DNA from 4 places in the Gilvimarinus sp. 1_MG-2023 genome. Region 1 is predicted to be linked to each of the others. Evidence: predicted binding sites of a transcription regulator. Region 1 holds the regulator's gene; each other region holds the start of a gene.
The links. Region 1 encodes sigma-54, which starts transcription at its own class of promoters, with help from an activator protein. Its sites were predicted from a motif close to TGGCACANNNNTTGCNNT; they were not measured.
Positions count from the first base shown of each region.

Region 2: a site for sigma-54 is predicted at 5,517-5,534, ahead of Q4563_RS02500 (urease accessory protein UreD). Genes of this name have one in related genera too.
Region 3: a site for sigma-54 is predicted at 3,538-3,555, ahead of Q4563_RS12900 (NarK family nitrate/nitrite MFS transporter). Genes of this name have one in related genera too.
Region 4: a site for sigma-54 is predicted at 3,705-3,722, ahead of Q4563_RS13255 (ammonium transporter). Genes of this name have one in related genera too.

Region 1 is NZ_JAUOSC010000003.1:204,508-212,589, forward strand. Features, by position in the region: gene Q4563_RS06420 (KpsF/GutQ family sugar-phosphate isomerase) at 1-95, shown strand, start outside; gene Q4563_RS06425 (KdsC family phosphatase) at 121-663, shown strand; gene lptC (LPS export ABC transporter periplasmic protein LptC) at 663-1,241, shown strand; gene lptA (lipopolysaccharide transport periplasmic protein LptA) at 1,228-1,755, shown strand; gene lptB (LPS export ABC transporter ATP-binding protein) at 1,757-2,482, shown strand; gene Q4563_RS06445 (RNA polymerase factor sigma-54) at 2,613-4,118, shown strand; gene hpf (ribosome hibernation-promoting factor, HPF/YfiA family) at 4,199-4,489, shown strand; gene ptsN (PTS IIA-like nitrogen regulatory protein PtsN) at 4,495-4,953, shown strand; gene rapZ (RNase adapter RapZ) at 4,959-5,825, shown strand; gene Q4563_RS06465 (HPr family phosphocarrier protein) at 5,834-6,115, shown strand; gene yjgA (ribosome biogenesis factor YjgA) at 6,112-6,633, shown strand; gene Q4563_RS06475 (YhdP family protein) at 6,655-8,082, opposite strand, start outside.
Region 2 is NZ_JAUOSC010000001.1:566,233-574,314, forward strand. Features, by position in the region: gene Q4563_RS02465 (hypothetical protein) at 80-292, opposite strand; gene ureG (urease accessory protein UreG) at 334-945, opposite strand; gene Q4563_RS02475 (urease accessory protein UreF) at 993-1,664, opposite strand; gene ureE (urease accessory protein UreE) at 1,665-2,144, opposite strand; gene ureC (urease subunit alpha) at 2,153-3,856, opposite strand; gene Q4563_RS02490 (urease subunit beta) at 3,860-4,165, opposite strand; gene ureA (urease subunit gamma) at 4,175-4,477, opposite strand; gene Q4563_RS02500 (urease accessory protein UreD) at 4,494-5,360, opposite strand; gene ppnN (nucleotide 5'-monophosphate nucleosidase PpnN) at 5,787-7,202, shown strand; gene Q4563_RS02510 (YbgF trimerization domain-containing protein) at 7,750-8,082, opposite strand, start outside.
Region 3 is NZ_JAUOSC010000012.1:70,128-78,209, forward strand. Features, by position in the region: gene Q4563_RS12895 (bifunctional protein-serine/threonine kinase/phosphatase) at 180-1,901, opposite strand; gene Q4563_RS12900 (NarK family nitrate/nitrite MFS transporter) at 1,987-3,462, opposite strand; gene Q4563_RS12905 (DUF1631 family protein) at 3,773-5,515, shown strand; gene Q4563_RS12910 (PilZ domain-containing protein) at 5,539-5,904, shown strand; gene Q4563_RS12915 (MFS transporter) at 6,051-7,592, shown strand; gene Q4563_RS12920 (NAD-dependent epimerase/dehydratase family protein) at 7,834-8,082, opposite strand, start outside.
Region 4 is NZ_JAUOSC010000013.1:40,522-48,603, forward strand. Features, by position in the region: gene Q4563_RS13240 (AI-2E family transporter) at 1-1,115, opposite strand, end outside; gene Q4563_RS13245 (response regulator) at 1,199-2,119, opposite strand; gene Q4563_RS13250 (sensor histidine kinase) at 2,116-3,294, opposite strand; gene Q4563_RS13255 (ammonium transporter) at 3,824-5,143, shown strand; gene Q4563_RS13260 (hypothetical protein) at 5,140-5,808, shown strand; gene dxs (1-deoxy-D-xylulose-5-phosphate synthase) at 5,856-7,739, opposite strand; gene Q4563_RS13270 (polyprenyl synthetase family protein) at 7,782-8,082, opposite strand, start outside.

The DNA.
Region 1 (8,082 bases):
AAGAAGCCAAGATTACCGCACTGGTGGTCACCGAAGGCGACCGGGCCTGTGGCATCTTACATATGCACGACCTTTTGCGGGCGGGTGTGGTCTAATGCCCTCAGATACAAGTACTTACTTATGACTCAACAAACACTGGCACTGGCCAAACAGATAAAATTGCTGATTCTCGATGTCGACGGCATTCTGTCCGATGGCAAGCTTTACTATGACAATCACGGCAACGAGATGAAAAGTTTTTGCACCCAAGACGGACAAGGCATTAGGAGCCTGCAAAAGTACAGTGATGTCCGAGTTGCCATTATCACAGGGCGCAAGAGCGAGATCGTCGCCCGGCGCGCTAAAGAGCTGGGGGTAGATTTGGTGATACAAGGCCGCGAAGATAAATGGCAAGCGCTGCAAGAGGTGTTTGACCAGCTTAATTTAAAACCCGAAGAAATTGCCCACATGGGTGATGACTGGCCCGATTTATCCATCATGACACGCGTGGGCCTGGCCCTAACCGTTCCCAACGCGCACGCTTCGGTAGCTGAATACGCGCACTGGGTCAGTCACCGTAACGGCGGCGATGGCGCCGTACGCGAAGCATGCGATTTACTCCTGCAAGCGCAGGGGCACTATCGCGCGGCCATTGGCCAGCACTTACCGCCAGAGCAAGCTTAATGCGACCTCGTCAACCGCGATCCTGGATTATTACCATTGCGCTGGTCAGCGGTTTGCTGTACAGCGCCTTGCAATACTCACCCAACGATTTAGTAAAAGGCGCCGGCGAGACGAGCACCCCAGATTTTCCCGAGGTTTATCTAGTAGAAATGACCGATCGCTCATTCGATGACAGCGGCCGACTGACCCACACCCTTAAAGCGCGCCAAGTCACCTACTTTAAAACCGCTGATACCACCGAGGGTTATATTGAGCAACCGGAACTCACTTTTCTGAGTGAGAATTCCAGTCACCCCTGGCACCTAGTCGCCAACCAGGGAATAGCGGATATTGAACAACAGACTCTTCAGCTAAGCGGCACCGTCAACGCTTATAGCGAGCATCCACGCTACGGCCGACTGGATGTCACTACCGAAGATCTCTTAGTAAACACTCACGAGCAAATTGCCACAACAGATAAACCTGTTACCATGCAAAGCGCTCGCGGCACTACCAGCGCCGTCGGCTTATCCGCCGATCTCGACTCAGGTCGTGTGGCACTGCTGTCTGAGGTAAAAGGTATTTATGCTCCCGACTAAAAGGCTTCCCGCTAAACTGAAGCACTGCGTACTCACTGTGCTATTGGCAATCGTCAGCACAACTGCTTTTGGCCTACCCAGTGATCGCGAGCAAAATTTTGAGCTGCAAGCGAACCAGCAAACGTTCGATCAGAAAAATGGTCGTGTTACATACACTGGCGAGGCCCGCCTACAGCAGGGCTCACTGATCATCCGCGCCAACACCATTGTGGTTCAATTCGATCAAGACAATAGCGTTGAACAAATCACTGCCGAGGGCTCACCCGCCCACTTTGAGCAGCAACCGAGCATTGATCGCGGCGTGGTTAGCGCTAAGGCGGGCATTATTACCTACAACAGTGCCAACAATACCGTATCGCTAAGTAAAGGCGCTTTACTGGAGCAAGACGGCGCGGTTATGCAAGGTCATGAGATTCGCTACGACATCAACCGCGAACTGGTCAGCGCCGAAGGCGATCATGAATCTGACCAACCCATTCAAATGACCATCCCCCCGGCACTGATAGAGCAGTAATATGTCGACACTACGCGCAGATAATCTGGCCAAAAGCTATAAAGGGCGCCAAGTCGTCATTGATGTTTCCCTAAGCGTATCAAGCGGCGAAATAGTCGGCCTACTCGGCCCCAACGGGGCGGGGAAAACGACTTGCTTTTACATGATTGCCGGCCTGGTTCGCGCCGATAAAGGCAAAGTGGCCATCGACGATCAATCCCTGACACATATGCCCATCCACGGGCGTGCCCAAGCGGGTATTGGCTATCTACCACAAGAGGCTTCAGTATTTCGTAAATTATCTGTCGCGGATAATATTCTCGCCATATTGCAAACTCGCAAGGAGCTTTCTAAGGCCGAACGCGAAGAGCAGTTAGAGTCACTACTGCAAGAGTTCCACATCACCCACATTCGCGACAGCCTGGGCATGGCTCTGTCAGGCGGTGAAAGACGGCGGGTAGAAATAGCGCGAGCCCTTGCCACCGACCCTAAGTTTATCCTCTTAGATGAACCCTTTGCCGGGGTCGACCCTATCTCCGTCAGCGATATCCAACAGATTGTCCTCCACTTAAAAGACCGCAATATCGGTATACTGATTACCGACCACAATGTCCGTGAAACCTTAGGTGTATGCGAAAAAGCGTATATCGTCAGCGAAGGGCATATCATCGCCGAAGGCAGTTCAGAACAAGTACTGAACAATGCGAAAGTGCGCAAAGTTTACCTTGGCGAGCATTTTATGCTCTAAAAGCCGGTTCGCCACCTTGACATATACTTAATTCTCCTTGTTAGGCATAAAGATTGCTAGGAGCTATTGCTTGGGGGCGACATGCTGACTAAACTCAAACCATAGTCTGCAAGATCGTACTGAAGAAGCCATGAAACAATCGTTACAATTAAAACTGGGCCAACAGCTCACTATGACCCCCCAACTGCAACAGGCGATTCGTCTGCTGCAGTTGTCGACCTTGGACCTCCAGCAGGAGATCCAAGAGGCGCTGGATTCCAATCCCATGCTGGAAACCGAAGAGAACAACGAGCCTAGCACCGAGGCGGAAAAAAAATCCGAACAAGAAGCTGCTATTAATGAGACCAGCAGCCTCACTCAAGAATCCGCCAAAGCCACTGAAACCGAACCTGAAAACAATGCTGAAGGCGATTGGAACGAAGAAATCCCTCAGGACCTCCCGGTGGACACCAGCTGGGATGATGTTTACGAGAGCTCTGCGCCGGCACTACCGGCCAGCAACTACGAGGGCGACGACTCAGATTTCGAAAGCCGTCGTGGCAGTACTGAAACACTGTACGACCACTTAATGTGGCAACTCAATTTAACACCGATGTCTGAGCGCGATGAAATCATCGCTCTGGCCATTATTGACGCTGTAGAGCCCAGCGGGCTGCTGAGCGTTACTCTGGAAGAAATTTTTGAAGGCTTAGCACCCAACTTCGAAGAGCTTGAACTGGATGAGGTGCAAGCTGTACAGCACCGATTGCAACAATTCGATCCATCGGGAATCTGCAGCGAGAATTTAGAGCAGTGTCTGTTGGTTCAGCTGACCCAATTTGCCGCCGACACACCTTTTTTGGATGCCGCCAAGCAAATCGTTCAACAATATCTCCCCATGCTCGCCAGCCGCGATTACCGGCAATTAATGCGCAAAACACGCTTAAAAGAGCCAGAGTTAGCGCAGGCGGTTGCCCTAATCAAAACCCTCAACCCCCACCCGGGTGACGCTATTGACACTCGCGAAACCGAGTATGTCGTGCCCGACGTATTTGTCGATAAACGTGAAGGGCGCTGGACCGTTGAGCTTAATCCGGATATAGCTCCCCGGTTACGAATCAACTCCGATTACGCATCACTGGTTAAAAGAGCCGATTCCAGCAGCGAAAACACCTTTTTGAAAAACAATTTACAAGAGGCCCGCTGGTTTCTAAAAAGCTTACAAAGTCGTAACGAAACCCTGTTGAAAGTCGCCACCTGTATTGTGGAAAAGCAACGAGGATTTCTGGAGTATGGCGCAGAAGCCATGAAACCCTTGGTGTTACACGATATCGCCGAGTTGGTAGAAATGCATGAGTCGACTATTTCGCGGGTGACTACGCAGAAATATATGCACACCCCCCAGGGTATTTTTGAGCTGAAATACTTTTTTTCATCTCACGTCAGCACCGATTCAGGCGGTGAGTGTTCGTCTACTGCAATCCGCGCTATCATTAAGAAATTGGTGGCAGCTGAAAACTCGAAAAAACCACTCAGCGACAGCAAAATTACCGACATGCTGGCCGAGCAGGGAATAAGGGTCGCACGGCGAACGATTGCCAAGTATCGAGAGTCGCTCAATATTCCACCATCAAATGAACGTAAAAGCATTGTCTGATACAGTCTGTTTATGCACCGGTGGCACTATTGCGGCCGGCTGGGTGGGATAGGCCCACCCTGATTCAGGAGGATAGCTATATGCAAATAAACATCAGCGGTCATCACATTGAGGTAACCGAAGCAATTGAAGAGTATGTTCATAATAAATTTGCAAAGTTAACGCACCATAATGACCTCATCACCAGCATTAATGTTTTTCTCACTGTGGAAAAACTAACCCAAAAAGCTGAAGCGAGCATACATGTCAGCGGCAAAGACATTTTTGCTAATGCAGACTCCGAAGATCTCTACACCGCCATTGACGCCCTTACCGACAAGCTTGACCGTCAAGTGATCAAACACAAAGAAAAGCTGAAAAGCCACAGATAATACTCATGGAAATCTCTCAAATATTATCCCCAGAACGCACCCTATGCCATATCGAAGGGGTCAGTAAAAAGCGCGCACTAGAGATCCTCGCCAATACCATTGCCGAGAACTCACCCATGCTCGACGCCGATGACGTATTTCGGCGTTTAATCGCGCGGGAGAAGCTCGGTTCTACCGGTATTGGCCATGGCATCGCCATCCCCCACTCACGCATACCAGGTTGCGACTGTACATTGGGCGCACTAATCACCTTAAAAGACCCCATTGACTTCGATGCAATGGATGGTGAACCGGTCGATGTATTATTTGCCATGCTGGTTCCCGAGGAGTCATGTGACGAACACTTAAAAACGCTGGCCGCGCTGGCCAGCGCGCTTAATGACAATCAGTTTCGCCAGGCATTGCGGTCTGCGCAAAACCCGCAAGCGCTTTTTGCCGCTGCCACCCAGTCACCAGCAGGCTAACCACTATGCATTTGGTGATTGTCAGTGGTTTGTCGGGCTCGGGGAAAAGTACCGCGCTAAACGCGCTGGAAGATGCCGGTTATAACTGTATCGATAACTTACCGGTAAGCCTGCTGCCTGCGCTAATCACTCAAATTCAACTGCACAAAGACGCGGACAATCAAAATTTTGCCATTGGCATCGATATTCGCGACGCTTGGCAAGACTTAGAAATTTTCCCCTCAATGGTAGGACATCATAAAGATGCTCACCTACCCTTTACCGTTGTCTTTCTAGACGCTGAAACCAAAAAAATTGTGCAGCGGTTCAGTGAAACTCGACGTAAACACCCACTGAGTGACAAACATCGCCACTTGACCGCAGCAATTGAAACCGAACACCAGTTACTTGAGCCCATGCGAGATGCGGCAGATCTTGTCATCAACACTACGGATCTAAACCTGCATCAGTTGCGCGAGCTGATTAAATCTCGTATTGCCGAACCTCACTCAGATGGCATGGCAGTATTATTTGAGTCATTTGGCTTTAAACACGGCCCGCCCAACAATGCCGACATCGTGTTTGATGCACGCTGCCTACCCAATCCGCACTGGAAGCAAAGTCTACGCAGCCAAACTGGACGCGACGTCGATGTTATTGATTTTCTAGATTCAGAACCGCTAGTACAAGACATGCTACAAGATATAACCCACTTCTTAGGTCGCTGGTGGCAACACTACCAAGCTAATAATCGCAGCTATATTACTGTCGCTATTGGCTGTACCGGCGGTCAGCATCGTTCGGTCTATTTATGCGACAAGCTACAACAACAATTCTCAGGTGAACTGGACAATGTGCAGGTTCGTCACAGAGAATTAGACGCGCCACAATAGAGCCTCCCATGCCAACCCGAGTTGTGACCATAATTAACCGCAAGGGCTTACACGCCAGATCCGCCGCCAAATTGGTGGCCGTGGCCAATCAATACGACTGCCAAATCGAACTGACCTGTGAAGGTAAAAATGCCAATTGCCACAGTGTTATGGCGCTGATGATGCTCGCGGCCGGATTGGGCAAAGAATTACACATCGCCACTTGTGGCGACAATGCCGATCAGGCGCTGGAAGCCATCTGCTCATTAATTGAGTCGGGCTTTGAAGAATTGGACGAAGACACACCATGAACGATCAAGATCAAGAGCACGACCTAGAGTTTGATGACCTACCGAGCAAGTCTCAACGCAAACGCGAGATGCACGCTCTGCAAGCACTGGGGCAGGAGCTGACGGAATTAAGTGATAGCCAACTGCTAAGCCTCGACCTTCCCAGCGAAGTGCTGGAGGCCATTCAAGAGATGCACCGCATCAGGCAGCGGGAGGCTCGCCGTCGACACCTTCAGTTTATCGGCAAGGTCATGCGTAAGGTAGACGGCGAACAGGTTAGACAACAACTGGACAATCTAAACGCCAAGCATTCACTCAACACTCAGCGTCAACATCAAGTGGAGAATTGGCGCGACCAGCTTATCGACGGCAACCCGGACACATTGCAACAATTTATTAGCAATCATCCCGATGTCGACATCCAGCATTTAAGACAATTGGTTCGAATGGCGCAAAAAGAGAAAAGCCAAGCGAAAGCTCCTGCTCATGCCCGCAAATTATTCCGCTACTTGCGTGATACTGTGCTGGCACACCAATAATTTAGAAACTCAAAAACGGTATCAATCATTCGCAGCACTATCAGCCACGCCTAAAAATTCCGTTTGCGGATCATCCCAGTCACCGGTAATTGCGTAGCGAACACTGGTGACCTTATTCATTTGCTCCTCAAACAGTTTACTGATAACAAACACACCAGCTGCAGCCGGCAAACCTGCAGCAAGAGCTGCAATAACTGTCAGATTACCGGTCATCGGCAAAGTGGCGACCAGCCGGGTATCCAAAGTTTGCGCCACCATGTCCACACTGCCTGTCAACTCCATTCGGCTTGAAGGGCTCTGCAACTGAAAGGCTTTTGTAATATTAAGCTGCCCCTCATCAAACGCCACTTGCCCGGTAATACTGTCAAACGCCAAACCACTTTTATACAGGTCAGAAAAATCCAACCTTGCCCGGCGCGCTAAAGAATCGAAATTAAATAATCCTAAGAATTTCAGCAGCCCATCACTGGCACCGGCACTGTCACGTAAATAACGTCCCTGCCCCAATTTCACATCGAGTTGGCCCGATACTGTTTCTAAATCGACATCCGTCGGCAATGCCGGCCAAGTAAAGTCCATTCTGTACAAAGCATCTTGGCTCTCCAGGCTGGGAGGAGCACCCCACGCCTGCAAAGTTTTCGACATATTGGCGACCTTAAGCTCGGCGGCCAATGCAGTCTGAGGAGCTTCACCCAACGTCCAATCTAGGGTAGCACCAGCACCGTTGATACCCTTCACTTCCATACCACGGATTTCGCCTTTAATATCAGTGAAAGCCAATTTATCCTTACTGGGTTGAAGGTTAAAAGACCACTGGCCATAATCCTTATCGGCCAGCCGTAACGAGTCGATACTCACCTCTGCATCCGGCCAAGTGTGTGTGTTGGTCAACTCCAGTGATTTGTCGCCCCCCTCACCTTCCAGTAATTCAGCGGGAACATTCAAACTATTTATGACAATACGCATCGGCTCAGACGCTAGTATTGGCCAATAGAGTTCGCCATTTATCGCGTTATTATTAATAAGAAAGTCCCAGCCACTTTCAAGCTGTCTCGCCCTTAAACGTAAGTCAGTCAGAGCAATTGCACCAAGAGGCTGTCGATGTATTAGCAAGTCTGTAGAGATTGGTATCTGGCTAGAGGCTACTTGCGGCTCATTTAACTCACCGAGCATTCGCTGTTCGTAGCCTCTATACTGACTTAAAACATTCTGCCAGGTAGCAATATCTATTTGCTCTACCCTGCCCGATATATGTAAGCCAGGGGTCGATGGAAACTCAGGCTCAGCGGCAAGCCCAACCGCACCACTAATCAATGCTTTTTCGTCCTGTTCAAAGTGCAACATCGCTCGAACTTGATCTAAATAGTGAACATCGACAAAGGTAGTCTCACTGCCCATTATATAATTGACCACCGCCGTGCCAGGTTCACCACGCTCTTTACCCAAAGG
Region 2 (8,082 bases), on a different contig from region 1:
ATACAAAACAGGGCGCACCGGTCCTGCCCTGGCCGACCCATCGAAATAGCTCTGCTTTATAGGTAAACCGATTAACCCACTAGCGGTCTTCCCGATCGCGTCGCTCGCCCATACCGCGCAAGTAGCGCGATACAACCCAGTACCCCACCAGTAAAAAAGCCACCAAGGCAAAGCTTGCGATGGAGAAGTGAATATGGTCGGACACATCACTGCTGTGATGTGGATGTGCTTGCGCCACGCAGGTCACCAATAAGGTCATTAAGCCGGCAGCGATTTTTATTACAGTGTTCATAAAAACTCCTAACATCAAATATAAGGGCAATAGGTTAAAGCTTAAGCCGATAACATGCCGGCTTGCTCAATAAAGGCAATCACATCGGCCACACCGGTTTCGTCTTTTAAATTAGTAAAGATAAAGGGTTTGTCACCGCGCATTTTTTTCGCATCGCGATCCATTACATCGAGATCGGCGCCCACCAACGGTGCCAAATCAATTTTATTGATGATCAATAAATCGGATTTGGTGATGCCCGGCCCACCCTTGCGGGGAATTTTATCGCCGGCCGATACGTCGATGACGTAGAGAGTTAAGTCGGACAATTCTGGGCTAAAAGTTGCGGCCAAATTGTCGCCACCGCTTTCAATTAAAATAACATCCAGCCCCTCGTGGCGGCGCTGCAATTCGGCGACGGCGGATAAGTTCATGGAGGCGTCTTCGCGGATCGCTGTGTGCGGGCAGCCGCCAGTTTCGACCCCCATGATACGATCGTCTTCCAGCGCTTTGTGACGCTGTAAAAACTCCTGATCTTCGCGGGTATAAATATCGTTGGTGATAACCGCGATGTTGTATTTATTTTTTAAATGCGCGCACAGGGATTTTACCAATGCGGTTTTGCCCGAGCCTACCGGGCCACCAATGCCCAGTCGTAATGTGGGTTTTTGCATAACAGTTCCTAAATTTACTCTTTTAATAAGATTAGAATTATCTCGCGTTACGATCTAAATAATCGCGAATATTGTCTTTCGTGCAGGCTGGAGGCGAGCGCCACGCCGGGCAAACTTTGCCCCAAACGCTCATCGGGCACATCACTTGCCCCTTTACACACCGCTGGAATATGGGGCAATAATGCCACCAATATTTTTTGCGCCTGTGTTTGCCCCAAAGGCACTATTTTAGTCGCCGCGGCCACTTGGTTTTCCAGCCAGCTCCACACAAAACCTTCGGCCAAATCTTCGATGGCAATATTCCAATGCACGCCGGCCAATGCAAACTGACAGGTAAAACTGGGCGTGGCGCGATAAAGGTTAATATCCGCTTGCGCTACTTCTAGTGATTGCAATAAACGGTTTAGGGCAACGCCTAGCTGCTCGTCTTCCAACAACAGTTCGCGGGTTTCGCGGCAGGCGCGCAGGTAATCGTTAAGCCGATTAATCTCGTCAATATTATTAGATTGCCAGGCGGCGAAAAAGCGGTGCAGCAAGGGCAAATCCAAAGTCGCTAAGGAACGCTGCATCAGTGACAGCATCCAATCTTCCAGCTCGTCTTGCTCCTTGAGCCAGCCGCTGTCAATGGCGTACTCCAACCCTTGCGAATAGGCATAGGCACCGACCGGCAGCGCTGGGCTCACCAAGTGCATTAAATGCAACAGCGCCTGGCCCGCCATTTATCCGACGGCCTCATCATGGCTATGTGAATGGTCGTGGCTGTGCCCGTGTCCGGAGCCATGATAGGCACCGTTTTCAGGGTGAAATGGCAATTGCGCAACGTTTATCGTCAACCCGAGTCCGTGCACCATATCATCCAGAACATGATCGTGCTGGTAGCGCAGAAAACCCGCGCCAATTTGCAAGGGCACATGCCGGTTACCCAAGTGGTATGCGGCACGCATTAGGGCCAAGGCGTCATTCGACTCCACCTGGCTGACGTTTTCATTGGCAGCAACGATTTGCACTAAGGTGCCATCGCGACACTCCAGCACCTCGCCATCGGCCAAAACGTGGCCGCGCTCTAAAAACCAGCCGAGGGGTTGTCCGCAGCGAGTTTGACAGCGGTGACGACTTTTTTGCCGCTGCTCAAAGGTCAGCTCGGCTGTGGGCATAGTGGGCTCGGGCTGGCGCTCGACAATATGAAAAGCTTCTAGCATAAAAACCTCTAAAACAAACTGTAGCGCTGAGCCAAGGGCAACTCGGTGGCCGGCTCGCAGGTTAGCAACTGGCCATCGGCCCGCACTTCGTAGGTTTGCGGGTCGACTTCCATATGGGGCTGATAATCGTTGAGCACCATACTCGATTTGGTCACCGAACGGCAGGCTTTAACACCAACCAAACGGCGCTCCAACTCCAGCGAACCTTTAATACCTGCCTCTATTGCGGCCTGACTGACAAAAGACACCGAGGTGCCGGTACAGGCCTTGCCGTAAGCGCCAAACATGGGCCGGTAATGCACCGGCTGCGGAGTTGGGATGGACGCATTGGGGTCGCCCATGGGCGCTGCGGCAATGGCGCCACCTTTAATAATCAGCGATGGCTTGCTGCCGAAAAACGCCGGCTTCCACAACACCAGATCAGCCAACTTACCCACTTCAATTGAGCCCACTTCGTGCGATATGCCGTGTGCGATGGCTGGGTTAATGGTGTATTTGGCTAAGTAACGTTTTACTCTAAAGTTATCAACGCTGGAGGTTTCACCTTCCAGTGCGCCGCGCTGTTGCCGCATTTTGTGTGCGGTCTGCCAGGTACGGCACACTACCTCACCCACTCGCCCCATGGCTTGCGAGTCGGAGCTGATCATGGAGAAAGCCCCTAGATCGTGCAGAATATCCTCGGCGGCGATGGTTTCTTTGCGAATACGCGAATCGGCAAAGGCGACATCTTCTGGAATGTTAGGGTCCAGATGGTGACATACCATCAGCATATCCAAGTGTTCGTCGATGGTGTTGACGGTATAGGGCCGGGTCGGGTTAGTGGACGATGGCAAGACGTTGGACAGACCACAGGCTTTAATAATATCCGGCGCGTGACCACCACCGGCACCTTCGGTGTGGTAAGTGTGAATGGTGCGGCCGCCAAATGCGGCGATGGTGTCTTCGACAAAACCCGATTCGTTTAAGGTGTCGGTATGAATAGCCACCTGTACATCGTACTGCTCGGCGATATTCAAACAGTTATCAATCGAGGCCGGCGTGGTGCCCCAGTCTTCGTGCAGCTTTAGGCCGAGCGCACCGGCGCGCACCTGTTCTTCCAGTGCCAGTGGCAAGCTGGCGTTGCCTTTACCGAGCAAGCCGATGTTCATCGGAAAGCTTTCCACCGCTTGCAACATTTTACCCAAGTGCCAGGGGCCAGGGGTACAGGTGGTGGCGTTGGTGCCCGTCGCCGGGCCGGTTCCGCCGCCAATCATGGTGGTCACACCACTCATTAATGCTTCATCGATTTGTTGCGGACAAATAAAATGAATGTGGGCGTCGATGCCACCGGCAGTAAGGATCTGCCCTTCACCCGCAATCACCTCTGTGCCTGGCCCGATAATAATATCCACGCCCGGTTGTATATCCGGGTTGCCCGCTTTGCCAATCGCTTCAATGCGGCCGTTTTTCAGGGCGACATCGGCTTTAACAATGCCCCAGTAATCCACAATAAGCGCGTTGGTAATAACGGTGTCGGGGGTGTCGGCGCAACTGGCCTGAGACTGACCCATGCCGTCGCGTATCACTTTACCGCCGCCAAATTTAACCTCTTCGCCGTAGATAGTGTGGTCTTTTTCCACCTCAATCCACAGACAGGTATCCCCCAAGCGCACTTTATCGCCCGTGGTGGGACCAAACATATCGGCGTAAGCCTTGCGATCTATTGTAGCCATGTTTTAAAGCCCCCCCATGACGTCGCCACGGAATCCGTAAATGATTTTATCGCCGCTCACCGCTACCAATTCAACCTCGCGCTCTTGGCCGGGCTCAAAGCGCACGGCGGTACCGGCGGCAATGTTTAAACGAAAGCCACGGGTGCTATCGCGATCGAAAGTCAGCGCTGGGTTCACTTCAAAAAAATGATAGTGCGACCCCACCTGTATGGGGCGATCGCCGGTGTTTTCCACCATAACCGTGACCGTTTCGCGGTCCGGGTTGAGAGCAATACTGCCCTCGGCAATTTGATATTCTCCTGGAATCACAAGCGCCTCCTAAACAATGGGGTTATGGACGGTTACCAACTTGGTTCCGTCGGGAAAGGTGGCTTCAACCTGTACCTCGTGCACCATGTCGGCAATACCATCCATAACATCTTCACGGGTTAGGATTTGCCGACCGTAATCCATCAACTCCGCCACGGTTCTCCCGTCGCGGGCGCCTTCCATAATCTCGGCACTGATCAGGGCAATGGATTCCGGGTAATTCAACTTCACCCCGCGCGCTTTGCGACGTTCAGCCAAAAGCGCTGCGGTAAACAGCATCAACTTATCTTTTTCTCTCGGATTTAATTCCACCGCTCTCTCCCCTGTATTATGTATGCCAAATACGAGGCTCAACCGCCTCGCGACCACAAACCTCAGGCCGGATTGCCTGCCAAATGTGAATAAAACCTTTGCGACATTCATAGGCACTGGGGCCTATATAACGCGCGATAAATAAATCTTCTTTTTGGGTTAAACCCCAATTGGGTTGACTGCCGTTGGCGGCTTGGTTGAGCTCTTCAAGCAATTGATCCACCAAATCGCGACTGGGGCTACCAGAAGCCACCAAGGTACCCAGACTGCCGGCGCCATTAAGGCCCCAGGGTTGCTGCATAAACGCATCACCACCGGTAATATGGTTGCGCTCAATTAGCCGGGGCACGCCATCTACCCACACCTCTAAATCCTGATGCACGCTGCCGGTATCAAACACCTCCTGACAAGCCGGGCGCCCCAGACAAGCTATATCCCACGCGATAAACGTAGCCCCAAGTGCGGCGGTTAACTTGGTGTGTAGCCGTGCGTTAGCCCCATTAAACACAATGGTTTCTTGTGGCAACCATTCCAAATGTCCGTTCTGGGCCACAGTAATATCAATGTGTTGCGATTGCGTGGTGGTACTATCACTGTGCTGTAAACCCGCGAGCGAGTAGACCTTACCCGCGGAGGGCGTGGTGACCAGAGCGGCAGCACCACTTTCGGCACCGAGAGAAATATGAAGCGCATCCCCCACCACCAATCCACCGGGCGGATGCAATAAATACACATGGGCACAGTCGCACTCGGGGTAAAAGGGGCGCTGAATTCTCAACGGGCCATAATGCTGCGCCCGGGTGACCGCTGTTTTACCGGCCCTGTGCGCAAAGCGCAGCGCGAGACTTGCCTGCCAGGAGCGCGAGACACGAGTGGTGTCCACAGCGCCGGCAGGCTCCGCGACTTGTCGATGTGACGTAACTGAGGTCAATGGCTTAACTCTATTGTTTTTTACTCGGGCGCTTGGGGCATACCGCGCCAACTTTTTTCGCGTTTTATCAATCCAGTGTGGCTAATCCGCCGACATTTTCCTCAGACATGAACAAGAAGCATGCCAAAGGCTCAAGAGGCCACACAGCCCACGGCCACAGGGGCCGGACAAGTATCTTACACCGTAACGCCGACAACCAACGCACCGTTACTGGTCACGATTTTAATTTTGCCCATGGGTACGCCCCATTTTAGACCAACCTACTCTATTGATACGAAGCCTTAACACAAAATAGAGTACACTTAAGTAAAACCCGTGCACGGTTAACGTCAGGTTCCCAACCATGCAATACGATCAGTCTGAGCTGTAGAGGACGCGATGCCAAATACTCAATTACCCTATCAACACGCCCACCAAGAAAACGGGCAGTACGACACCATAGACGCTATAGTCTCTCCCCAAAACCAACTCAATATACTCTCTAAAACCGAGGCCTCTCGTTTATTGGACGCCAGCCAGGGCGGCCTGTACACGCTGTTTCGCAGCTGTGCGCTGGCGGTACTCAATAGTGGTAACACCCTGGATGACGGTAAAGAGTTGCTGGAGCGCTACCCCGACTTTGCCATTCGGGTCATTCAGGAAGAGCGCGGCATTAAGTTGGAAGTAAATGGGGCTCCCAGCAGCGCATTTGTTGATGGCAAAATGATTCACGGTATCAGTGAGCATTTGTTTGCCGTATTGCGCGATGTGTTATTTGCCAGCGGCGAACAAAAGTTATTGTCTAGCGAGCAAACCAAGGCCCCTGCAGCGATTACCGACGCGGTGTTTCATATGCTGCGCAATGCCAAAATCATCCGCCCCAAGGTCGACCCCAATATTGTGGTGTGCTGGGGCGGCCATTCGATCAGTGTGGGTGAATACGACTACACCAAAAAGGTCGGCTATGAAATGGGCCTGCGCGGCCTGGACATTTGTACGGGTTGTGGCCCGGGCGCAATGAAAGGCCCCATGAAAGGTGCCACCATCGGCCACGCCAAACAGCGCCTGGGGGTTGGCCGCTATATCGGCATTACCGAACCGGGCATTATCGCCGCCGAAGCGCCCAATCCCATCGTCAACGAATTGGTGATTATGCCGGATATTGAAAAACGCCTAGAGGCGTTTGTGCGCAGTGGCCACGGCATTGTGGTATTCCCCGGTGGCGCCGGTACGGCCGAGGAGATTCTCTACCTATTGGGCATTTTACTGCACCCAGACAACCAGCAACTGCCCTTCCCCCTAATATTTACCGGGCCCGAATCGGCCCGCAGCTACTTCGAACAAATCGACAATTTTATTGGCCTGACTCTAGGGGCTGAGGCGCAAAGCCGCTACACCATGATTATCGACGATCCGGCTGCGGTAGCACGCCATATGGTTGAGGGGATGGGCGAGGTTCGGGCATTCCGTAAAGACACCGACGATGCTTATTACTTTAACTGGCAGCTAAAAATTGCACCGAATTTTCAACTGCCGTTCGAACCCAGTCACGAGAATATGCGCAACCTCACCTTGCAGCCACAACTTCCTAAACACGAGTTGGCCGCGAACTTGCGCCGTGCTTTCTCGGGAATAGTCGCCGGCAATGTAAAAGATGCCGGCATTCGTGCCATTGAAGAGCACGGCTTATTTGAGATCTGTGGTGACGCTTCCATAATGGGCCCTGTAGATGAGTTGCTGGATGCTTTCCAGCAGCAAGGGCGAATGAAGTTGCCGGGCAGTAATTACGTCCCCTGCTATCAAATCATTCGATGATGGCATCAAAATCCACTTTGTAGGAGATGTCTCACAAAAAGTAACGTCATACACCACTGTTCGTCGTCACGAGGTTTGGCGATACTGTTTAGCACAGGGACGTTACACGGATGACCAAGGGGCCAGGAAGGTTCACAGGATGTTAGCTACGGACTAGCCAGGGAAAATAAAATTTAATAGGGAACGACAACGGATTTGTCATATCGAGCAAACCAACACCCAGGTGTAGGAATCTCGAATAAACCACCGCGACAGGGGTTTAAATAATTTTTAGGCAGGATGCCAAGCCGCAGGAAGCGGACTTATAGGGAAAAACGGCCAAGGATGCCGACACGAACAAGGATTGGATATCGTTCACCAAAAGGTCCACTTTAGTGGGCCTTTTTTTCGCCCCACTTTTAACCTCACCTCGACACACCCAAGTAAAACCATGTAAATGCTTAAAATGCCACTACCCACCACACTGACACCACTTTCGCCTCTAAACTGAACACCCATAAAAAAACCAGCTCGAAAGCTGGTTTTTAACGATCTAAAACGCTAATGCTCAGAAGTTGTCTTGCAAATACCGCTGAGCCAGACGCGATGCATCCGCATTGCTGGCTGCGACAATATTTAAAAGTTCTTCTGCGCGGGCGCTATCGCCCTGCAAGTGGTAGACCTTACCAAGCTTAAACTGTGCGTCAGACACTTTACGACTATCGGGAAATTCAGCCAGTAAATCGCCAAACCAACGCTGCGCCTCGGGCAGGTTATTCTTTAACAGGTAGATTTCACCCAGCCAATAATAGCTATTACTGGCGTATTCACCGCGTGGGTACGCTTGCAAGTGACCTTTAAAAGCCTCAATAGAAGCGTCTATTTGCCGCTGCTTAAGTAA
Region 3 (8,082 bases), on a different contig from region 1:
TACCGATTTTCCTGATTATTATGAAAATAATGACATTGATTCATCTGTGTGGCAAGTTGTTAGCGAGCCAGGTCAAATTATAAGCATTATCAAATTATGGGTAGCGTTAACCCCGAAAAATGTAACTAATTATGCTCGGCAGTTGCAAAAAGATCTAATACTTACCGCAGGTCAATATCTTATTTTGTTGCAATAAAAACTAATGCTGCAATCGCCATTGCCCAGCCCGCTAATGCCGCGACTTTCCAAACACGCTCCGGGTGTCTTTCAATTAAGGGCTTGTGCTTGGCGGTCAGCCAGTTAGGGTTGGGGCGTTTGATATCACGCAACCATTCAGAAAGTGCTTCGTAGCGCTGCGCGGGTTGTATATAAAGAGATTTTTCCAAAGCTCGGTCTAGCCAGACAGGAACAAGGGGGTTAAATTGTAGGGCGGACCGGTAAGTAAGCTTTTGAAATTGTACTAACGACATGGCTTTGCCGTAGGCGTCACCATAAGGGTGTTTTCCGGTTAGCATTTCATAGACTAAAACAGCGAGAGAGAACTGGTCCGAGCGCGGGCCGGTGAGGCCACCGTAACGGTACTCGGGCGCGGAATAATCCAGTGTCCCCAGCACCTTGTCGGCGGCAATGGGTGAGGCCATCTCTTCAATGCCGGCAACCCAGCAAGAACCAAAATCAATCAAGCAGGCTCCCCAGCGTCCCATAACAATATTGTCGGGTTTTAAATCTTGATGCAGGGTGTCTTTACGGTGCAGGGCACGCACGCCGGTAACCAGTTGTTCGGCAAGTTCAATGGCATCGGCCACGGCGAAAGGCGCCCGCTGGTGAATCAGCTCCCCGAGGGTGGGGCCGGGAATATATTCGGTTAAATAATACAGGCAGGTGCGTGTTTGGCTGGGCTCGACTACTCGCACTACTTGGCGGTTGTTGAGTCGTGAGCCAATCCAGGACTCGCGCACAAAGCGCTCAATAAACGCGGCATCGTCTTGATAATTGGGAGACGGGGTTTTCATTACTAATAAAGTGCCATCGGCCCGCTTTACTAAGTAAACCTGGCTGCGCTCAGATTCGTGCAGAATTTTTTCCACCGTTAAGCCGTCAAGACTTTGGCCAACGTCCAGTATCGGGGGGAAGGGCAGACGCGATAAAACAGTAATAGCGTCACTTTCACTGGGCCTGCCCACGTCATCGATTCGTGCTGCCTGTACACTGATATTATCTTGTGAACCATTGGCAAACGCTGTGTCGTGCAGGGCTTGAACAAGGGTGTCGAGGTTAGGTGTCTGCTCGATATGCTGCGCCAAGTCGCGCGCACTGATGACATCGTGCAGTCCATCGGTACTGAGCAGGTAGATGTCGCCGCGCTCAATCTCGTGAGATTGCATATCCACTTCCAGGGATAAATCAGCTCCCAGTGCGCGCGTTAAGTAAGTAGTGCTGTGGTCAACACGCTGACTGTGGTCCCGTGTTAGTTGCTCTAAGCTGCCGTGGCGGTATCGGTAAATGCGGCTGTCACCGATGTGAAAGGTGAACATCTTATCGCCTTTTATAATCAGCAGCGACAGCGTGGTTAGATGGCCTTCTTGTCGAACACTGTTCTGGCTTTGGCTCCAAAGGTATCGATTGAGCGATTGAATCACACGATTGGCCGACTGTCCGGTACGCCAGGTGTCGGGGGTGGCGTAGTAGTCGGCCAAAAAACCTGTGATCGCGGTTTGACTGGCTTGCTTGGCTGATTGGGAGCTGCTCACCCCGTCGGCAATGGCCAGAGCGATGCCTTTAGTTGCTAACGCGGCGCCCTCGGGGAAACGAGCCCCGACGGTATCTTGATTTTCATCTTTGCGGCCAGCCGCACTGATTTGAGCAAAGCTGACTGCCAGAGAGGACTGTAAATGTTCCATAGGCGCGCTATTAGAATTATCGTTGCCTGTCATCATAGCGCGTCCCCAAGCCAGCGCAAACGCGCCGGCATTATGGTTTTTAATATTAGGTAAGTTCGATCTGAGTGATTGAACCATCATCGTTGACTTCGTGCATGTGCCCGGCCGGCTCTTCTAAAAACTGCACGATCAGAAAAATAATCAGCGCCGAGCCGCCAATGACCATAAAGAAGGTACTGGCATCGACAAAGCTGTAAACCGTTAAAAATGTTACGGCACCCACATTGCCAAATGCGCCAGCCATACCGGCAATTTGCCCGGTCATGCGTCGCTTCACCAGTGGTACCATGGCAAATACGGCGCCTTCACCGGCTTGTACAAAGAACGAGCAAAACATGACTGCTGCAACCGCCAGGGGAATCGGCCAGCTACCGCTGACTTGTGACAAAGTGAAGTAACCAATAGTAAGGCCGATAATAAAAATCGACATGGATAGTCGACGGCCAAATTTATCGCTGATGTAGCCACCACCAGGGCGAGCCACTAAGTTCATAAAGGCGTAAGCGGCGCCCAAGGCCCCTGCTGCTGCCAGTGACATACCCTCAAAGGTCTCTAAGAAAAAGGCGGGCAGCATTGATACGACCGCCAGCTCAGAGCCGAAAGTCACAAAATAAGCCCAGTCTAAAATGGCCACTTGCTTAAATTTGTACTTGTCGTGCTCGGCTACCGCGCCACCTTGCAACAACTCTTTATTGACCTTGTAAATCTGGCTGAACTGATAGCCGCACAGCACCGCTAATAATAAGTACATAACATAAGTCATGGTTTGACTCAGTAAGCCGACCCCTGCGGGGGACAACTTCCAGGCCAGAACGGCTAAGATAATATACATCGGCAGGTTCATGGCCAGATAAAAATAGAAGTCTTGTTTGCTGGTAACTTCCAGGCCGCCGGTTTTCTTGGGCTTAAAGTAGGTTGAGCCTTTGGGGGTGTTGCGCGCTCGCAAATAAAAGACCACTGAGTAGGCCAATGCCATTAAGCCGGTACAGGCAATCGCATAGCGCCAGCCATCTTCGCCACCAAACATTAGCGCTACCGTAGGCAGTGTGAAAGCTGCTGCTGCGGAGCCGAAATTACCCCAGCCACCGTAAACGCCTTCGGCTAAGCCGACATTGCGCGCAGGGAACCACTCCCCAACCAGTCGAATGCCAATAACAAAGCCGGCGCCGACAAAGCCTAGCAAAAAACGGAACAGGGCCAATTGTTCGTAACTTTGAGCACTGGCGAAGGCCAGGCACATAAGACCACCGGCCGCGAGCAATAGAGTGTACACAATACGCGGGCCGAATTTATCGACCAGTATGCCGATAATTATCCGGGCGGGAATGGTTAACGCCACATTGAGTATCAATAATGCCTTCCATTGAGCTATGCTCATATCGAAGGCTTCCATTATCAATGGTTTCAACGGCGCATGGGAAAACCAAACGACAAAGGTGAGAAAAAAGGCAAACCACGTAAGGTGTAAAAGCCTGATATTGGCCTTGGTAAGATCGACTAAATTTAACTTTTGTGAGTTCATTGCGCGAAATCCATCGGGTAAATTGGGCAAACTGTCATTGCGGTGATGTGTGTCCGCACATGGCAAAACAGCTATAGAGCAATGGTTGTGCCAGCTCACAATGCTGCGCATTGGTGCGCCGCGTTGAGCTTATGCTGTGCGGCCGGTCAAGGTGAGTGTTATATAATGGTGCTTGTGTTGGTGGTGTTTGGTGGCCTTGTTGCATATTGGGGCGCGCTTAGGGGGGCATGGCTGGTGCAAAAAACACACAGGTGCACGGAACTGGTTCACGGGGGGTTATTGAATTCTATGGTCGAGCGCGGAGAAGTGTGTGACAGATAACCAAAAATTTACTGAGATCCGCTCCTTGCTTGGGCTCGCGACTAATCAGCGAGCACCTGTAACGGTCTCTGCCTTACACAGTGTCGATCATGACTTTTATCAAGCTGAAGATATCTGGCCCGCCTATCAGGCCTTACCCTATGGGAGCAATGCGGGTTTAGCTGGGCTGTACGCCACGTGGTTGGCCAAGGCCTTGGCTGACAACCTTTTAGTACCAGAAGATCTGCAGTCATATAAAGAGCAGTTACTGAACCGTATCCTTACTTACGTGGTGAGCGATGAATCGTTGCAACTAACTGTACTGCACGGTAACCGCCGCGCCCTCGATCAGTGCTTCTTTCATTTGCAAACTTGGTACAACGGCTTAGGGGCCAGCGGTAGAAAATTTGTCGAGCGGGTCGAGTTATTGTGTGGGGCTATGCAGTCTGACACCAGTGTTTGGGCCCAAGCGCTTGAAGACTTCAATAAACTTGGTGACCGCGAGTTGGATAAGGCAGCAATGTTAGCCGAGCGCATGCAAGTTTCAGAGTTAGGTCGTATTCGGGCTGCCACGGCGCAACAAAAAGTGACCGATATTTACAATCACGTGGTTGCCCGACGGATGCTGCCAGAGTCAGCACTGGTGTTTATCGAAGAGGTCATTTTACCAAGCTTGCAGTTCGCTTTGATAAACGGCGATGATCACGATTCTGAGCGAAATTTTTGGGAGCGTTCGTTGCGCTTACTGGTCTGGGCACTGAACCCAGAAAAGTCAGAGGAGGATCGGCAAGCATTCTTTCAAAAAGGTCCAGCGTTACTATCGCAATTAGAAACGGCCAAAGCCAATCAAGTGTGCACACCTGATGTTTACCAAAGCCATCTGGATGATTTGTCGACTCAGGTGATTACGCTGCTGAAAGGCCAGACCATAGATACGGTGGAGGCCGCTAAAAAACAAGAGTCAGAAGATGCAGAATCCCTGAAACAGTTGCAAACTGGAGCGGCGCAGCATCAGTTTGCCAGTGGGGATTGGATTGAATTTAATGATGGTCAGCAGCGCTTGCGTTGTCAGTTCTTAATGCAAGCGCCGGGCACAGACAAATTATTATTTGTGAACCGTAACGGTCATAAAGTGTTGCAAAAGTCAGTGGCAGAGATTGCCGCTTGCTTTGATGCTGGTATCGCCCATGAAATACCCCACCTGCCGGTTTTGTCGGCAGCGCTAACGGCAGTCAATGCCAGAATGGGTCAGTTGCAACAACAACTTGAAGCCCGCGCTCAGGTCAAACAACTGGAGCGGCAAAGGCTGGAGCGTAAAGCACTTGAGATTAAGCAGGCCAAGGCAAAAGTGCAGGCAGAGCGCAAGGTCGCTGAAGCCAAAGCGCGCGCTGAGGCGGAGCGCTTAGCGCAGGAGAAAATTGAACGCGAACGACAAGAGCGCGAACAGCAAGAAGCGGAACAGCGCGAAGCTAAAGAACAGGCCATGCGCGACCTGATCGATCAGCTCACCCTGGGTACCTGGGCCGATTTACCTACAGAAGCTGGTAAAACCGTGCGTTGTAAATTGGCGGTAAGCTTGCGCTCAACGGGTAAGTATATATTTGTCGACCGGGTGGGGACTAAGGTGGCCGAGTTGAAATACGACGAGCTGCTTGAGTTTTTACTGCAGGGCAAGGCTGTTTTTTATCAGCCGGAGCAAGGGTTTGAAAATCGGTTGGAGAATATTGTGCGTGGCTTAAGGCGCACTGAATAACAATGATAAAGGATAGATAGCAAATGTCTCACGCCACAACGTCGCCAGATCAACGTCAAGAATATCGGTTAAATGCCTCCGAAACCGTCTACCTTGAGCTGGAAGCTGGCCAAGATAATGAGCCGGCTAAAATTGTGATTAGCCGCTCTACCGACTTGTCCGCTAATGGCTTGCAGGTGGAGTTAGATCGTCCCTTGCCAGCAGGTCATATCTACCCGTTGTGTATACAGCTGCAAAACCCAGAGGTGCGTTTTGTCTTGACCGGTGAGGTTAAGTGGTGTCGTTCGGCGGTTGGCCGGTATCAGGTGGGGATTGCGTTATTCGAGTCGGATAATACCGCCATTCAGGCCTGGAAAGAGGAGGTCGCTCGGCGTTTAGCGGCGCAATAATAGCCAACCATTACCAGAAAGGGTTCTCGGTATCGTTAACGCTGTTTTAAGCCTGTACATTTAGCCGAAGGCCTCTTAAGCTCCTCTACTAATAGATGCCCAGAAGGCACTAATAATTAAAAACGACTAAGCCCGAGGTGATAAACGTGGCGATACCCTCTTCTCATAAGCTCTCTCTCTTGGAAAAAAGCGGTTACGCCATGGGCGACGCCGCGGCTAACCTAGTCTGGCGCGGTGCTCTGGCCTATTTGGCTGTGTTTTATACCGATACCTTAGGTATTTCTGCGGCCGCAGCGGCCATACTCTTGCTAATTGTACGCGTCTCTGATGGTATCACCGATATCGTGATGGGCATGATCGCCGATCGCACTCAGTCTAAGCACGGCAAGTTTCGCCCATGGGTTTTGTGGTCAGCCCCGGTGCTGGGTTTGTTTATGGTGTTGTCATTCACCGCGCCGGATGTCAGCTTAGAAATGAAGTTGGTATGGGCTTATTTCACCTATATAGGTTTAACCCTCGCTTACACTGTTAATAACGTACCTTATTCGGCCCTTATGGGCGTGATGACACCGAGCCATGAAGAGCGCAGCGTACTTTCTGGTTACCGTTTTGCAGGGGCATTTTTAGGCGGTGTATTAGTTATGGGCTTTACCCCAGATTTAGTCGCTTTTTTTGGTCAGGGTGATGAGGCTAAAGGTTATCAGCAAACGATGTATGTGTTTGCGGCGCTCTTGGTGCTGTTGTGTTTAATGACTTTTTTTACTACCAAAGAGCGGGTGCAGCCGACAAAGACCAGTGGCTCGCTGGGCAAAGAACTTAAGGATTTATTGGGCAACCTGCCGTTTATTGTGGTGCCGCTGTTGTCGATCTCCCTGTTCTTTTACTACCGCAATCTATACTCAGGTTTGTTTTTTGCCGTGGTTATGGCATTCACTTGGTTCGCTGTGCAAAAACTGATTAGAAAACCAGAAAGTGAAACCACCCCATCGCAACGCGACCTGATCGATTTGTTAACCAATAAACCTTGGTTAATGATTCTCGGGCTTGGCTTTTTAACCATGCTGTTTAATGGCATTAAATATGGGGTGATTGCCTATTACTTCAAACACTTTATTCACGATCCAACCCTGACCGGTCGCTACTTTATAGCCCTGTTGATTACTTCTATTATTGCGGCGCTAGTCTGTGGTTACTTTTCGCGTCTAGTGGGGAAAAAAGCCTTATTTATTGCCTCTTTGTTGATCAGTGGTGTATTGACCGGCTGTATCTCTTTTTTAGGGGCGGGGGATGTGAAAATCTTATTTGTACTCGGTTGTGCCGCCGAATTTTTTGCCGCATTTATGCCGGTACTGGTTTTCAGTATGCTGGGCGATGCTGCCGATTACTCTGAGTGGAAGCACGGCCGACGCGCCACGGGCTTGTTCTATTCGGCGGGCACCTTTATTCAGAAAACCGGCGGCGGCTTTGCCGGGGCTTTGGTGTTAGTGGTGCTGGGTTCGTACGGTTATGTCGGCACCGACCCCAGCACCATCGCGCAAACCACCGATGGCATGATTTTGCTAATGAGTTGGATTCCGGCCGTCTTTGCTTTTATCGCTGTCTTATTGCTGATTGTTTACCCGCTCAGCTCTGAGCGCATGAGTGAAATTGAAGCCGATTTGGAAGCGAGAAGGGCACAAGTCGCTTAACGCTAAAGATAAATCCACGTCTATTCAAAAGGGCTGATTATTCAGCCCTTTTTCGTTTCTGCACAATATGTTGATACCGTTAAAGACTAAAGCGTGCTGAGTTTTATTAGAGATGCTCTTAAGCTTTTGATTTGTCTTAAATGTAAATCCCTTCAATAGCTTGAAAAGAATTCCTCCTAATCAGGAAATGGGGCATTGGATTTTAACTAATTCCTCGAATGATATTTGAGAAATATGTGTCCTAGCTTCCCCTATGTTGATTGGGAAAGTAGTTTTTTAATAAGTCCTTCTCCATCATCCGTGACAGCCCCGCTTTAGATTTTCCCGTAGCAAAGTCATAGGTGTCCTCTTCTTGCTCATAAAAATCCACGAGTAAATCCCGAAATGTTTCCGCAATAGGACGTGTTTGGTAGCCTGCATTAACGGCTTTTTGCGTTGAAATAGCAAAGGTTCCACGGTCCTTTTGCCGGGGTGCCCACATGGGTATATC
Region 4 (8,082 bases), on a different contig from region 1:
TTGGCCTCTAGGGTTCCCTCTGTTTCTGGTCTATCGTTTTCTATTAGGAGTGTATCCCAATCCTCATCCACATTAATTTCGCGCATAAATATGCCCCAAAAAGCGATAAATAAAGCAGCGATTAAGGGACCAATCACAAAACCATTAATGCCAAACAGCGCCATACCGCCCAGGGTTGAGAGCAGTACGATGTAATCGGGCAGTTTGGTGTCGCGGCCGACTAAGATGGGGCGCAGTAAGTTGTCGACCAACCCGATGACACCGGCGCCGAAGCCCACCAAAATAATCCCTTGTATGTAACTTCCTGTGGCTAAAAGGTAAATTGCCACCGGCCCCCAAATAATGGCGGCCCCTATGGCGGGTAACAAAGAGGCAAATGCCATGACAACTGCCCACAGTAGGGCGGCGGGAATGCCGAGTATCCAGAAAATAACCCCTCCTAGAGCGCCCTGAGTCATGGCGACCACAAGGTTACCTTTGACGGTGGCGCGGGTGACTTCGGCAAATTTGGCGAATAATAGGCGTTCGCGGGTGTCGCCCATGGGAAGGGCGCGCACCATTAATTCTTTGATGTTGTTGCCATCGCGTAAGAAAAAGAAGGTGAGGTAGAGCATTAAGCAGAAATCCAGTACAAATTTGAACGCGTTTGAGCCGATATCAAAGGTGTATTGGGCGATAAATTTGCCGCTGTTCATGGCTAGGTCGACGGACTGGTTTTTTAAATCAGAAAAATTAACGCCAAAGCGTTCGAACGTCTGCTGGATCGCTGGGTAAGCATTTTGAAATTGTTCGATACGCCCGGCTAGGTCAAATTCACCCGATTCTATTTTTTGATACAAGTCCGCCGCTTGTGTGACTACTGAGCTGATTAAAAATATCACCGGAATAATCACAATCACCAAACACATGGTCAGGGTAATGAGTGCTTGGCTATTGGGGCGGTGATTAAGCCCTTTCAATAGACGCGTCTGGATGGGGTGGAAAATAATCGCCAGAGCGCAGGCCCAAAAAATGGGGCCAAAAAAAGGCTGCAATATCCAGAGAAAAGCGGCCGATACGATCAGCAGTAGCGCGAGAAACGACTTAATTTCCAGATTCTTTTTAAGTTCTGACATATCCTTACCCAGAGTCGATAAAAGGGCATCATAAGGCAGTGGCGGGGCGAAGGCCACCCCGACCATCAAGGCAGCATTGCCCGTTATGCTGCGCTGGTTCGCATCCGCTCCAAATAGCCGCGAACTTTGCCCATAAGGCTGCGGTTCGTACTCGGCTCAGGGGTCGGATCGGTGCTGGCCTCGACTTTATGGCGACTCAACAAGGCAGGCTTGTCTTGCAGGGATTGACGGTGTTTGAGCGCTGAGTTGATGCTGTCGTACAGCATACGGCGCGATAAAGGCATAGGCAGTACCCGAAACACCTGGGCGCGGTTAATCAGCTTAATAAGATGGTTGGTGTCGGAAAAGGCGGTCACCACCAGAACAACTAGCTCGGGGCGGCGCTGTTTCATTAGAGCCAAGGCTTCGGAAATGTCCCCTTCGGGTAAAATGAGATCAGTCAGTAAGATCGCTTTGGGGTGTTTAATCAATAGCTCCATCGCATCGTTGACAGTGGTGGCGTAACCGACTCGATACTCGGGATTCTCCTTGGCAATAAGCTGGGCCATGGCTTTCTTGCTGTGCAGCACCACAATGTCGCCGGCATTCGGTTTGGCTTTTGCGGGCTCAGCAATGGCCTGTTTTGTTTCCCGGGCGATGGCCACGGCTTCGTCCAGGGTTTTGCGCAATTCGATCAGGTGCCAGGGTTTTTGTATGTAGCGGAAGATTTCGCCATCGTTAATAGAGCCGACGATGCTGGCAAGCTCGGCGTAGCCTGTAAGCAGAATGCGAACTGTGCCGGGGGATATATCCCGTGCACCGCGCAATACTTCTACTCCGGTCATCATTGGCATGCGCTGGTCCGAGATGATGACATCGACCGCGTGGTTTTTTAATAGCTCCAATGCGTCGCGGCCGTCGCTTGAGGTAAGCACGTTATAGTCGCGTCGAAAGGCCATCTCCATCGTCCTTAAAATACGACTTTCGTCGTCGACAAACAATAAGGTGGGCTTAGCTGCCGTCATATTGGCTCCTCCGTGGATTGCGAGCTTTGCGTTTTAGGTAAGCGGATGACAAATTCAGTGCCTTTGCCCTCAACCGAGCGCACATTGATGACGCCCTTGTGCTGTTGAATGATCTGGTAGGAAATCGACAACCCCAGACCAGTGCCTTCCCCCACTTTTTTGGTGGTAAAAAAGGGATCAAAAATCTTTTTGCGCACGGCCTCTGGCATGCCGCGCCCATTGTCGAGAATATGAATATCGACGCAGTCATTGCGCACGCGTGTTTTAACTTTAATTTTGCCCCAGTTGTCGATGGCCTGGGCGGCGTTGGTAAGAATGTTGAGCAGAACCTGATTGATTTGCGAGGATACGCACTCGATCACAGTGCCGTCTTGGTAGTCTTTTATCACCTGCGCTTTTTGTTTAATGATATTGCGGCCAATATTTAGAGCGCTATCGATGCAGTCATTGAGATCGACCTCTGACATTTTAATATGATCAATGCGGGCAAAGTTTTTCAGGTTGCCCACCAGCTCCCCGATTTGATCCAGTCCGTGCAGGCTGTCGGCTACCAGTGTGCGCAAATCCTCAATCATACCTTGATCAACCGTCTCGTTGATGCTTGCGGCGTTGACGCTAATGGCCTGAGTGATGGTCTCGTCGTTTGGCTCATCGGCGAGAAGGGCGGCTACCAGCGCTTGGTTGCTTTGGGTCAATTGCTCAATGTGTTCTTGCAAGCTTGCCGCCAGTTCTACATTGGATTGCACATAACCCAGTGGCGTATTTATCTCGTGCGCAACGCCGGCGACCATCTGACCGAGCGAGGCCATTTTTTCCGATTGAATCAAATGAGCTTGCGACGATTTAAGACGATGGTTGGCCGTTTGTAGGGCGCGGTTGCGTATCTCGGCGCGCTTTTCAAGCAGCTCCAACAGCGACAGAACCATTCCCATGCCGTAGTACTGGTTTTCGCCGGTGATGATCACAAAGTCTTCGGTGATAGGGTTGTCGATGTGGGCGTGAACATAGCGGCTGGCCTCTTCGATATCGGTATTGATGTCAATGAGCAGCGGCTCTTTGTTCATAAAGTCACCCACCGGCCGGGAGCCGTAAATTTCGCGTCCGTAGGACTGCAAAAATATCCGCATAATCGCATAGCGGGAAATGGTGCCGGCTACCTGACCCGCAGTGACCACGGGCAGACACAGCAGTGCCCGATAATCTTCCGACTAAAACAGGTCGGCAACATCTTTAATGCGTGTTTGCGGGGTTAGCGGCTCAACGGATACGGCTAGGTCGCGAACCCGTTGGTAGGAGACGGCAATGTTCATTTTCAATCCTTAAAATGATCTCTAATAGGCAATACACGCTCGCTGTAGTGGGTGTATCTCTGTGAGCATCAATGCCGAAATATTGAGCAGTGTGAAGGCTCAATATGACAGGCAAGTGAATGCTCTCTGGCAAAGCCACTGTAGTGCAGGATTGGCGCATGAGGTGATGCATTTGCTCTGCATTGGTGCGGGGTTTTGGTGTCAACGCTGACTAGATTGAGCGGGAAATCCGCCAATCACTTGCAAGTTATTAAGAGGTAAGAAAAAAAGTACAGTGGCACGCAAAATGCGTTAAAGCGAGAGCAAAATCATAATTGCACCATCGTATAACACACGGTGGTACAACCGGCGTCAAAAAACCAAGCCGGCCATGAGAAAAACTAAGAGAATGCCCATGAAGAATGTACTGTCCCCACTGCTCAGCGCTGTGTTGCTGCTGTGTGTTTGTCCTGCGCTGGCGGCTGACTCGGTCGCCTCGCAAACCTCCGTTGATACTGTCTGGATTATTGTTGCTGCCGCTCTCGTGTTTTTTATGCAAGCGGGTTTTGCCTTGCTTGAAAGTGGTATGTCGCGCGCCAAAAATACAGTTAATGTCATAATGAAAAACTACGCAGATGTCTGTGTAGGTTCGTTGGTGTTTTGTCTGGTTGGGTTTGGCCTGATGTTTGGTGCTAACCCAACAGGTTTTTGGGGGACCGACCACTTCTTGTTAAACCCTGACTTGGAGTGGGACTGGTCGGTCGTATTGTTTCAGGCCATGTTTGCCGCCACAGCTGCAACCATAGCCAGCGGTACTATGGCTGAGCGAACCCGGTTTAATGCTTACTTAGTAGCCGCCTGTGTGGTGATGGGATTTCTCTATCCGGTATTTGGCAGTTGGGCGTGGGGCAGTGCCTTTGAGGGAACCGGCTGGCTCGCCGAGCTCGGCTTTATTGACTTTGCCGGGTCAACGGTCGTGCATTCGCTGGGTGCCTGGGTTGCGCTTGCGGGGGCTTTAGTGGTGGGGCCGCGAATCGGTCGCTTTGACAGCGAAGGGCGTGTGCACCGAATTCCGGGCCATAACTTAAGCTATGTGGCCATGGGCGGCTTTATTCTCTGGTTTGGTTGGTTTGGCTTTAATGGGGGGAGTACTTTAGGGGCGGATGTTTCTATTGGCCTAATTAATCTAAATACTCATTTGGCCGCCTGTGCCGGGGCCGCCGGGGCGCTATTAGCTTGTGCGCTGGGGCGTAAACCCATATTGGTGGAGCAGGTGGTAAACGGCTCGATAGGTGGCTTGGTCAGTATCACTGCCGGTTGCGCCACTATGGACCCATTGTTTGCGGTTGTGACCGGGTTGATAGCAGGCTTAGTGGTGGTGTATGGATCTCGTTTATTGTTAAAAATGCGAGTTGACGATGTGGTGGGGGCGATCCCTGTGCATGGTTTTGCCGGTGCCTGGGGCACCATTGCCGCCGGTTTGTTTTATGCCGAAGATATGCTTTCAATAGAGTTAGTGATTGTACAGTGCATAGGAGTACTGACCTGCTTCTTGTGGGCCTTTGTAGGATCTTTAATTATCTACGGATTGGTTAATTGGGTGATGCCGCTGCGGGCCGAGCCTTTGCATGAGCAGCGCGGCTTAGATATTACTGAGCATGCTGAGCTGGGGTATCCTGAGTTTACTAAAGGCAACGCTTATAACGAGAAAACACTGGAGGTGCTCGAACGATGAGTGCCACCCCAGTGCAAATACAAAAGCGGCGCATTGTTTACACGGCTTTGTCTGGTTTTTTGCAGGGCGAAGAACTGGCTAAAGCGTTTCAGTTGTGGGAGCAACAGTACGCTGATAAGCCGGTTTTTGCCCTGAATGAGTATGTGGGTAAGTTATCGATGTTGGCTAGCAATTTGGGTCCGCGCAAAGAAGTCATCCGCGCCTTATTAAACCTCAGCCAAGATCCGAGCTCACAGACACTTTTGCCAGACCCCGCACCCTCAATCGGTGTGATGAAAGATTTGTCGGTTCGCGAAAGTGCCCCACGCGAGTATCCCGAGCGGTTAGATAAAGTGTTTGAGCATTTTTTAGTGGCGCTAGAAACGGTTATGCCCAGTAATATTTTTTTGCAATTTCGGTTAAATTTTTTGGTTCGTTTGGCCGACATGCCGTTAAACCCCGCCTTGAAAACACGCCTGCGGAGTTGGTTTGATAGCGATGGTGCGAGCAAGTCGTTTTCGGTGGTATGCGCCTCGCCTGAAATTCGGCGCGTGGTGAATCAGCTCTATGTGGTGATGTGTGAGTTGTTCGGCCCGGTACAGGCAGATGATATGTTGGAGCGCAGTGTCGAGTGGCTCGAGCGCTACCACCCCAATTGTGTGCGAGATATTCGGCGTTTCTTATAGCTTGTGCTGGCGTTCATTGTTGCAACAGTTAACGCCGGTGAGCTAACTCAAAGGCCCCCTAAGTGGCGCCAGCCAAGTTGATCGAGTCTTTGGTTGATGGCACTTTTTATGCCTTGTGCGTCCAGTCCCTGGCTGGCTAATTGGTCGGCTTGGCTGGCGTGGCCGACAAACTCATCGGCCAAGCCGAGTTGTAACACCGATGTCGTGTTTTGCTGGCTGTGCAAATATTCGGTGACTGCGGAGCCCGCTCCACCGGCGATGGCGTTCTCCTCCAGTGTTACCAGTAGGTTATGGTCGCGGGCTAGCTGATCGATCAATTCAGTATCAAGCGGTTTCACAAAACGCATATCGCACAGGGTTAAGCCCAGCTCGGCGGCGACTTTTTGCGCGCAAGTGGCCAAGGTGCCAAAACATAGTAGCGCGGCGCTGGTGCCCTGTCGCTTGATAATGCCCTTGCCAATTGGCAGGGCGTTCATGGCTTGTTCAATTGCAGTGCCGGCACCGCGCCCTCGGGGGTAGCGCACCGCGCTTGGCCCCTGGTGCTGGAAGCAGGTGTACAGCAGTTGTCGGCACTCGTTTTCGTCCGAAGGCGTGGCGAGTACCATATTGGGAATGCAGCGTAAAAAAGAGATATCAAAACTGCCGGCGTGGGTGGCGCCGTCTTCACCGACCAAGCCCGCTCGGTCAATGGCAAAGGTGACATCTAACTGTTGCAGGGCAACGTCGTGAATTAATTGGTCGTAAGCACGCTGTAAGAAAGTAGAGTAAATTGCCACTACCGGCTTTTGGCCTTCACAGGCTAAGCCTGCCGCTAGGGTTACCGCATGCTGCTCTGCAATAGCGACATCGTAGAAGCGTTCTGCGTATTGCTCGGCAAACTCCACCATGCCGGAGCCTTCACACATGGCCGGGGTGATGCCCACCAAGCGCGGTTCCACCGCCGCCATATCGCACAGCCACTGGCCAAATACAGCTTGAAACTTGGGCCGGTTGGGGACGGGTTTTTTCGGTGCGGGTTCGAGCTTGTTCAGTGCATGGTAGCCGACCGGGTCTAGCTCGGCGGGCTCGAAACCTTTGCCTTTTTGGGTGATAAGGTGCAACAGTTTTGGGCCTTTGACACTGCGCAGATTGCGTAAATAGCGCACAAGAGATGGCAGGTCGTGACCGTCGATGGGACCGATGTAATTAAACCCCAGCTCTTCGAATAAAGTGCCCGGTGAGACAAACCCTTTAAAGTGCTCCTCGGTGCGCCGGGCAAACTCCCACGCCGATGGAATTTTGGTGAGCACTTGCTTGCTACCCTCGCGCAGAGAGTTGTAAAACTTACTGCCCCAAATCTTAGATAAATACGTGGCCAGACCGCCGACATTGGGCGAGATCGACATATTGTTGTCATTGAGAATGACCAGTAGGTCAGCATCGGTGTGGGCGGCGTGGTTGAGCGCCTCAAAGGCCATGCCGGCGGTCATGGCGCCATCGCCGATTATCGCAGCACATTTGCGCTCTCCCCCGGCCAGCGCCATACCTAAGGCCGCACTGATAGAGGTGCTGGAGTGGCCCACCCCAAAGGTGTCGTATTCGCTCTCTTCGCGCTTGGGAAAGCCGGATAGGCCGCCCTCTTGGCGCATGGTGAGCAACTGCTCACGGCGGCCGGTGAGGATTTTATGGGGATAGGTTTGGTGGCCCACATCCCACACGAGGCGGTCTTCGGGGGTGTTGTAAATGTAATGCAGAGCAATGGTCAGCTCGACCACGCCGAGGCCAGCACCAAAATGCCCGCCGGTTTGCCCGACGCTGTACAAAAGAAAGGCGCGCAACTCTTCTGCCAGTTTGGGCAGCTCTTTTTCGGTGAGCTCACGCAAATCAGCGGGGGAGTCGATGCGGTCAAGCAACGGTGTTGCCGGGCGCGTTTGAGGTATTTCGTTCAGCATTTGGGTACGTCGGTTATCGCAAACGTGCCATTGTAGGCGCCACTAGTGTTCACGCTCAACCACATATTGCGCAATTAGGTGTAAAGCTTGGGTGTTGCCCGGTAACTGGGTGAGACTGGAGAGCGCTTCTTGTTGCAGTTCGCGGGCTTTTTCTTGAGCCGCTTCCAGCCCCAGCAGCGAGACATAAGTAGGCTTGTTGCGAGCTTGATCCGCACCTTGTTGTTTGCCTAGTGTTTGAGTGTCGGAGGTGATGTCGAGAATGTCGTCTTGCACCTGAAAGGCCAGCCCCAGTGCGCGACTGTAGCGAGCCAAAGCCGCTAAGTGAGCATGAGTGGCTGCACCC